Regions from separate parts of the Lacticaseibacillus parahuelsenbergensis genome, predicted to be linked through region 1. Evidence: predicted binding sites of a transcription regulator. Region 1 holds the regulator's gene; the other holds the start of a gene.
The links. The regulator CtsR, encoded in region 1, represses protease genes until heat stress. The targets are predictions, from matches to a motif close to TTGGTCAAAAAAGGTCAAANA.
Positions count from the first base shown of each region.

Region 2: the regulator CtsR is predicted to act here: its motif matches at 2,073-2,093, upstream of clpB (ATP-dependent chaperone ClpB).

Region 1 covers NZ_CP132482.1:2,548,456-2,552,867, reverse strand. The annotation lists rRNA gene LACPH_RS11930 (23S ribosomal RNA) at 1-918, shown strand, start outside; rRNA gene rrf (5S ribosomal RNA) at 1,118-1,234, shown strand; tRNA gene LACPH_RS11920 (tRNA-Val) at 1,243-1,315, shown strand; tRNA gene LACPH_RS11915 (tRNA-Lys) at 1,318-1,390, shown strand; tRNA gene LACPH_RS11910 (tRNA-Leu) at 1,406-1,488, shown strand; tRNA gene LACPH_RS11905 (tRNA-Gly) at 1,558-1,629, shown strand; tRNA gene LACPH_RS11900 (tRNA-Leu) at 1,641-1,726, shown strand; tRNA gene LACPH_RS11895 (tRNA-Arg) at 1,737-1,810, shown strand; tRNA gene LACPH_RS11890 (tRNA-Gly) at 1,864-1,935, shown strand; tRNA gene LACPH_RS11885 (tRNA-Pro) at 1,940-2,013, shown strand; gene LACPH_RS11880 (CtsR family transcriptional regulator) at 2,139-2,606, shown strand; gene LACPH_RS11875 (ATP-dependent Clp protease ATP-binding subunit) at 2,645-4,412, shown strand, end outside.
Region 2 covers NZ_CP132482.1:1,336,512-1,340,923, forward strand. The annotation lists gene rnz (ribonuclease Z) at 1-793, shown strand, start outside; gene LACPH_RS06290 (SDR family NAD(P)-dependent oxidoreductase) at 904-1,689, shown strand; gene LACPH_RS06295 (LapA family protein) at 1,703-2,029, shown strand; gene clpB (ATP-dependent chaperone ClpB) at 2,155-4,412, shown strand, end outside.

The sequences.
Region 1 (4,412 bases):
TTGGGCACTGTCTCAACGAGAGACTCGGTGAAATTATAGTACCCGTGAAGATGCGGGTTACCCGCGACAGGACGGAAAGACCCCATGGAGCTTTACTGTAGCTTGATATTGAGTGTTGGTACCGCTTGTACAGGATAGGTAGGAGCCGTAGAGATCGGAACGCTAGTTTCGATGGAGGCGTTGGTGGGATACTACCCTAGCTGTATGAACACTCTAACCCGCGCCACTAATCGTGGCGGGAGACAGTGTCAGGTAGGCAGTTTGACTGGGGCGGTCGCCTCCTAAAATGTAACGGAGGCGCCCAAAGGTTCCCTCAGAATGGTTGGAAATCATTCGCAGAGTGTAAAGGTAGAAGGGAGCTTGACTGCGAGACTGACAAGTCGAGCAGGGACGAAAGTCGGGCTTAGTGATCCGGTGGTTCCGTATGGAAGGGCCATCGCTCAACGGATAAAAGCTACCCTGGGGATAACAGGCTTATCTCCCCCAAGAGTCCACATCGACGGGGAGGTTTGGCACCTCGATGTCGGCTCATCGCATCCTGGGGCTGTAGTCGGTCCCAAGGGTTGGGCTGTTCGCCCATTAAAGCGGTACGCGAGCTGGGTTCAGAACGTCGTGAGACAGTTCGGTCCCTATCCGTCGCGGGCGCAGGAAATTTGAGAGGAGCTGTCCTTAGTACGAGAGGACCGGGATGGACGTTCCGCTGGTGTACCAGTTGTGCCGCCAGGCGCATCGCTGGGTAGCTATGAACGGAAGGGATAAACGCTGAAAGCATCTAAGTGTGAAGCCCCCCTCGAGATGAGATTTCCCATTCCTATATGGAAGTAAGACCCCTGAGAGATGATCAGGTAGATAGGCTGGAAGTGGAAGTGCAGCGATGCATGGAGCGGACCAGTACTAATCGGTCGAGGACTTAACCAAGTAGAGCGTGAGCAGGAGCGCTTAGGAACCGGAGCATAAGCGGGCCTGAGTTCGTTGGCCGGGTTTTGGCCAATGGACTCAGGGTCCTTATGAGGAGGTTTCTGCGACTGCGAACGCGTTTCGATGAAATACGCCGATTCTCAGCAAAGCAAACCAGCAACAATGATAGCCAGTTTTGAGAGCGCAAAGTTCTCATAAGTGTGGTGGCGATAGCAAGAAGGATACACCTGTTCCCATGCCGAACACAGAAGTTAAGCTTCTTCACGCCGAGAGTAGTTGGTGGGAAACTGCCTGCGAGGGTAGGAAGCTGCCACGCTTACATATGGAGGATTAGCTCAGTTGGGAGAGCGTCTGCCTTACAAGCAGAGGGTCACAGGTTCGAGCCCTGTATCCTCCATTGAGCCGTTAGCTCAGTTGGTAGAGCAACTGACTTTTAATCAGTGGGTCGACAGTTCGAGCCTGTCACGGCTCATTTAACCCACCTTTTGCGGGTGTGGCGGAACTGGCAGACGCGCTAGATTTAGGTTCTAGTGGTTTTTGACCGTGGGGGTTCGAGTCCCTTCACCCGCATCGTATCTTGAACGGAATGCTCGGGTCTTTGAAGGCCGCTCCTCGGTCATAATTGAATAGGTTTGATATGCGGAAGTAGTTCAGTGGTAGAACATCACCTTGCCATGGTGGGGGTCGCGGGTTCGAATCCCGTCTTCCGCTTTTCACTTTATGCCGGGGTGGCGGAATTGGCAGACGCACAGGACTTAAAATCCTGCGGTCAGTGATGACCGTACCGGTTCGATCCCGGTCCTCGGCATTTTGTTGAAGCACCCATAGCGCAACTGGATAGAGTGTCTGACTACGAATCAGAAGGTTGTAGGTTCGACTCCTACTGGGTGCATCGTCGATCGCCTATGAAGCTAAGCTGGCGCCGATCAATTTAATATGCGGTATGCGGAAGTAGTTCAGTGGTAGAACATCACCTTGCCATGGTGGGGGTCGCGGGTTCGAATCCCGTCTTCCGCTTTACCGGGAAGTAGCTCAGCTTGGTAGAGCACTACGTTCGGGACGTAGGGGTCGCAAGTTCGAATCTTGTCTTCCCGATTCTTGGATCACGAAAAATCGTGGTCCTTTTTTCGTTTTCAAATGCAGAAATTTGTATAAACTGACCAATGCCAGTATAATGTGTAATAGTCAAGATTGGTCAAAGTCAAAAAGGATTGAACGACATGCAGCGTGAGAATATTTCGGACATTATTGAGGCTTATCTAAAAACGATACTGGCACAGGAGGCCGCCGTTGAAATACGGCGAGCCGAGATTGCGCGTCGTTTTAATTGCGTTCCTTCGCAAATCAATTATGTCATTAAGACCCGGTTCACACCGGCTCGCGGCTACATTGTTGAGAGTAAACGTGGTGGCGGGGGCTACATTCGCATCGTGAAGGTCAAATTGACAGATGATCAGGATTTCATTCAAATCATGCGGCAGCACATTCCCAAGCGCTTGCGGTTACGCGATGCACGTGATTTGATTCAGGAACTGTTTGACAATGGCCTTATTTCCCAGCAATCAGGTAATTTGTTGTTGGCGGTCATGAATCATGAGACTTTGGGCATTCTTGATCAAGGGACAGAAGAGCATTTACGGTCGCGCATGTTCCTTGCATTTTTGGATCGTTTGCGGTATGAAAGATAGAACAGTTTATAATTAGTTTTCTAAAAAGGAGCGTGCTTATGGACAACTTATTTACCCCTAGTGCTAAAAATGTTTTGCTTTTAGCCCAGGAACAAGCGAAGTATTTCCATCATCATGCTGTAGGCACTGAACATTTGCTTATGGCGCTGGTTATGGAAAAAGATGGAATCGCTGGTAAGACGCTGCGTCAGTTAGGGGTCACAGAGAATGATGTCCATGACGAGATCGAGCGCTTCACAGGGTATGGAACTGTTGATGCCGCCGGTCAAGCTAGCGATAGTTATTTGCCTTATTCACCAAAGGGTAAGGAAATTCTGGCGTTTGCCGGCGACGAAGCAAAGCGCTTAGGTGCTTTGAAGATCGGCACCGAGCATATTCTGCTGGGGTTGCTTCGTGAAGACGATATTTTAGCCGCGCGGATTCTCCAGAATCTGGGCCTCAGTCTTTCGAAGACACGACAAATGGTGTTTAAGAAAATGGGCATTGCGGACACCGCTGCCAAACGCCGGCCAATGGCGCGTGGTGGTGCCCGCCAAGATAGCCAAGGGACCCCGACACTTGATGGCCTTGCGCGCGATTTAACCCAAATGGCGCGGGAAAATCGGATGGATCCGGTGGTCGGCCGCGAAAAGGAAGTTCGGCGTCTGATTCAGATTCTGGCCCGGCGCACCAAGAACAACCCAGTGTTGATTGGTGAACCAGGTGTCGGGAAAACCGCGATTGCGGAAGGCTTTGCCGAAAAGATTGTCGCGGGCAAAGTTCCGGATGACATGCTGAATAAGCGACTGATGATGCTTGATATGGGCTCACTGGTTGCAGGCACAAAGTATCGTGGTGAATTTGAAGATCGCCTGAAGAAAATCATTGATGAGATTTATAAAGATGGCAACGTCATTTTGTTCATTGATGAATTGCACACGCTGATCGGTGCCGGGGGTGCTGAAGGGGCCATTGACGCTTCCAACATTCTCAAGCCGGCCTTAGCTCGTGGCGAGTTGCAGTTGATCGGGGCAACAACCTTAGACGAATATCAAAAGTATATTGAAAAAGATGCTGCTTTGGAACGGCGGTTTGCGACCATCCAAGTCGATGAACCAACGGAGGAAGAAGCAGAACAGATTTTGAAAGGGCTGCGTCCACGGTATGAGGCGCATCATGGCGTCACCATTACTGATGAAGCTTTGCATGAAGCAGTTGTTTTGTCCTCACGTTACATTACAACGCGCTTCCTGCCTGACAAGGCGATCGATTTAGTTGACGAAAGTGCTGCCAAGGTACGATTGGACAAAGCTAATGTCGAAACCAAGTCTGACAAGCTTCAGGACGAATTGGCTAAGTTAGTTGCCGACAAAGAAGACGCGATTGATCATCAAGACTTCGAAACAGCGGCTACCATTCGCACCAAGGAAGCGGACGTTAAGGCCAAACTTGCTGATACGCCGGAACCCGTGAACGAAAGTGGCGTTCGAACCGATATCAAAGTGACAGGTGCCGATGTAGCAGAAGTTGTGTCACAATGGACTGGTGTGCCGGTTACCCAGTTGCAAAAGAAGGAGTCCGAACGTTTGGTCAACCTGGAGAAGATTCTCCATCAACGGGTTGTTGGTCAGGATGAAGCTGTTTCCGCAGTTGCACGGGCCATCCGCCGGGCACGTTCTGGATTGAAAGATCCTACCCGCCCAATTGGTTCCTTCATGTTCCTTGGGCCAACTGGTGTCGGGAAAACCGAGCTGGCGAAAGCCCTAGCTGAAGCGATGTTTGGATCAGAGGATGCCATGATTCGGGTTGACATGTCCGAATACATGG
Region 2 (4,412 bases), 1.2 Mb from region 1:
TGCCAAGGTGTTCATCACCCATTTGCATGGCGACCACATTTTCGGGTTACCGGGGTTTTTGGCGAGTCGCGCTAACCAAGGCGGCACTGATCCGCTCACGATTTACGGGCCGCCTGGCATTGAGGATTTTGTTAGAACCAGTCTGAAGGTTTCCCAGAGTCATTTGAGTTATGCCTTAAAGTTTGTGTTGCTGCGGCATCCGGGAACGGTTTTTGAAGATCAGACCTTTAAAGTCAGTTTCGACCGACTTGACCATCGCATCACCAGTTTTGGGTTTCGGGTTGAGGAAAAGCCACATCCGGGTGAGTTGCTGATTGATAAGGTCCGGGCCGCTAAAATTCCGTCTGGACCGGTTTATGCCGAGTTAAAGGCAGGTAAACAGGTGACGTTGCCCGATGGCCGGACGTTTGACGGTCATGATTTTATCGGGCCAGCACAACCGGGCCGGATTGTGACTATTTTTGGCGACACCAGAAAATGCAGTCGCGCGTTGCCACTAGCAGCTGGTGCAGATGTTCTGGTTCACGAGAGTACTTTTGGCCCGGACGAAAGCCAGTTAGCCAAACAGTACTATCATTCAACCAATATTCAGGCTGCCGAGTTAGCCAAGCGCGCCGGTGTCGGCAAGTTGTTGCTGAATCACATTTCTGCGCGGTATCTTGGCCCCGGCGTTGCGATGTTAGAAAAAAGTGCCCAGCGTATTTTCCCCAATACCCACGTGGTGAAGGATTTTGAAGAAGTTAATATTCCGTTTGCCAGTCCCCAGTTGACGTCGGCGGGATCCGTTCAATAACCGGTTCTGTCAGCAAGCGACAATGGTGATTGGCTGAAAAGCAGTGCCGGCTTGAAGTGACAGTGGCTTAAGCGTGATTGGAACAGCAAAGCGTACAAGGAGGGAGCAGCATCGTGAAACAACACCTAACAGTAGTTATTTCTGGCGGATCAGCCGGATTGGGTAAAGCAATTGGGTTGGAAGCCGCCAAAAAAGGGGCAACGGTGGTTTTCCTAGCACGTAGACGTGACAAGTTGCGTCAGGCTCAAGCAGAGGCAAGTTCACTTTCTGGTCGGCCAGCGTTTGCTTTTCCGGTTGATGTGGCTGATCCTGTCGCTATTGAAGCCGTCGTTGAGCGCATTCATGCCACCGTCGGATCTGTCGATGTGTTAGTCAACGCAGCCGGTTTTGGTCATTTTGAGAATGCATTTGACACGGATATGCACTTGGTTGAACGCATGTTTCGCGTGAATGTTTTGGGAACCATGTACTTAACCAAGCTGCTGGGACGCGACATGGCGATTCGTGGCCAAGGACACATCATCAATGTCTCATCGATGGCCGGTAAAATTGCCACACCCAAGTCAGCTATTTATTCGGCGACAAAGTTTGCGGTGGTGGGTTATAGTAACGGTCTGCGACTGGAATTGAAGCCATTTGGGGTCAACGTGACAACCGTTAACCCGGGACCGATTGCAACCGACTTCTTCAAATCGGCCGGCGCATTGGACTACTTGGCCAGCGTTTCTTGGCTGGTATTGGATCCCGATAAACTGGCGCGGCGAATTGTTGCAACATTTAACCATCCGGTGCGGGAAATCAATACACCTTGGTTGATGAATCTGGGTGCCGACCTGTATACTTTATTTCCACATATCGGCGATTGGTTAGCAGGCGGTTTGCTGAACAAAAAATAAAGGGGTGGCTTGAATGAAGGGTCAACAACGATTTATTATTGGATTGGTACTTGCTTTAATTTTGATTATCTTTGCGTTGCTAAATGGTCAAGGCGTTTCGGTTAACTTTTTTGGGATTCAGTTGGAGTGGCCATTGATCGTGATCATTGCGGTTTCTGTGTTAATCGGCGCGGTGGTCACTTGGCTCATTTCAACCAGTGCCGTTGCCAATGCCAAAAAACAGATTCGTGAATTGCAGCAGCGTATCACTGAATTGACGAAGGCGAACAAAGCCGAAAAGCCAGAGCCTAAACCGGTTCAGGCACCTAAGGAAGAGCCAGTTGATTCAACGAAAAAATAACGACAAAACGCGGATGATGCGATTCGCGTTTTTTATTCGATAATGTTTGACCTTTACTGACCAATATCGTAAAGTGGATTTGAAAACAATAAACAGTTAATGAACGGTTATGGAGGGATACGTGGATGAATCCAGATAATTTTACCCAAGCAGTTGCCGAGGCTTTAGGCGCTGCGCAGCAAATTGCCCAAGTGCGGCATCATCAAGAAATTGACATTCCGCATGTCATGAAAAGTCTGGTCCAACCTAATCAGTTGGCTGAGCAGATTTATCGGGAGGCCGGCGTGAATGTTCAAGGACTGAATGCAGCCATTGATGCGGCGCTTGAAGCTGAGCCAGTCGTGGAAGGCGCCAGTACTTATGGCCAGAGTATGTCCCATAACCTGGCACAATTACTGACAGACGCCAACACCGTTAAAGATGAATTCGGTGACACTTACATTTCAACCGAGGCACTGTTACTTGCGCTTTATCAGCAACGCTATAACACGATTACCCAGTACTTACTCAACGATGCTAAAGTCGATGCCAAGAAGTTGCGTCAGGTGATCGACAAGATCCGTGGCGGGGAAAAAGTGACCAGCAAGAATGCCGAAGCCAACTACAAGAGTCTGGAGAAATACGGTACTGACCTCGTCAAAGAGGCTCGTAGCGGAAAAATGGACCCGATCATCGGTAGGGATGAGGAAATCCGCGATGTGATCCGAATCCTGAGTCGTAAAACCAAGAACAATCCGGTTTTGATTGGCGAACCGGGGGTCGGGAAAACCGCGATCGTTGAGGGCTTGGCCCAACGGATTGTTAAAAACGATGTGCCGGACAATTTAAAAAATAAAACGATTATTTCCTTGGATATGGGCAGTCTGGTAGCAGGTGCCAAATACCGTGGGGAATTCGAAGAACGGTTAAAGTCGGTTTTGAAAGAAGTCAAAAAAAGTGAAGGTCAAATCATTCTTTTTATTGACGAAATTCATAACATTGTCGGTGCCGGTCGCGCTGAGGGTTCCATGGATGCTGGCAACTTGCTTAAGCCGATGCTGGCGCGTGGTGAGTTGCATCTGATCGGGGCTACAACGCTTGATGAGTATCGCGAAAACATTGAAAAAGACAAAGCCTTGGAGCGGCGTTTTCAGCGGGTTCTGGTACAGGAACCAAGCGTCGAAGACACGATCAGCATTCTGCGCGGCTTGAAGGAACGATTTGAAATTTTCCACAAGGTACGAATTCATGACTCGGCGCTCGTGGCAGCCGCAACCTTGTCGAACCGGTATATCACGGATCGGTTCTTACCAGATAAGGCGATCGATTTAGTCGACGAAGCGTGCGCAACGATCAATGTCGAAATGAACTCCCGCCCAACCGAACTGGACGTTGCTGAACGCAAACAGATGCAATTGGAAATCGAACAGCAGGCGTTGAAGAATGAAAGTGATCCGGCAAGTAAAAAACGTTTAGAGAACGCTGATGCTGAGTTGGCTAACTTGAAGGAAAAAACAAACAAGTTAAAGGCACAGTGGGAAGCAGAAAAGAAAGATATTCGGCAGCTCAACGAGAAAAAGTCGGCGATTGACAAGGCTAAGCATGAACTAGAAGATGCCCAAAGCCGTTATGATCTAGAAACCGCGGCCCGCCTACAACATGGCACGATCCCCCAACTTGAAAAAGAGTTGCAAGCTATGGAAAACAACGATCGACCCCAGTCCTGGTTAGTACAGGAAAGTGTGACTGAAAATGAAATTGCGGCAGTGATTTCTCGGGAAACCGGCATTCCAATTGCTAAGCTGGTTGAAGGCGATCGCCAAAAGTTGCTGCATCTGGCAGACAATTTGCACAAACGCGTTATTGGTCAGAATGAAGCAGTCACCGCAGTTTCCGATGCGGTTTTGCGCTCGCGTGCCGGGTTGCAAGATCCAAGCCGTCCGCTGGGCAGTTTCCTTTTCCTGGGGCCCACAGGTGTCGGGAAGACCGAACTTGCCAAAGCGTTGGCTGAGGATCTATTCGATTCGGAAAAGCACATGGTCCGCATTGATATGTCCGAATACATGGAAAAGGCGAGTGTTTCCCGGTTAGTCGGTGCCGCGCCGGGTTATGTCGGTTATGAACAAGGCGGGCAATTGACAGAAGCGGTCCGGCGTAATCCATATACGATTGTCTTGTTGGACGAAATCGAAAAGGCCAATCCGGATGTTTTCAATATCTTATTGCAAGTGTTAGATGACGGGCGCTTAACCGATGGACAAGGCCGGACGGTTGATTTTAAGAACACGATCATCATTATGACCTCGAATCTGGGTTCGGAATACCTTTTGGATGGCGTTCAAGCTGATGGCACCGTCAGTCAGCAGGCGAAGGATCAAGTGCGTCAACTGGTCAATAAGGCCTT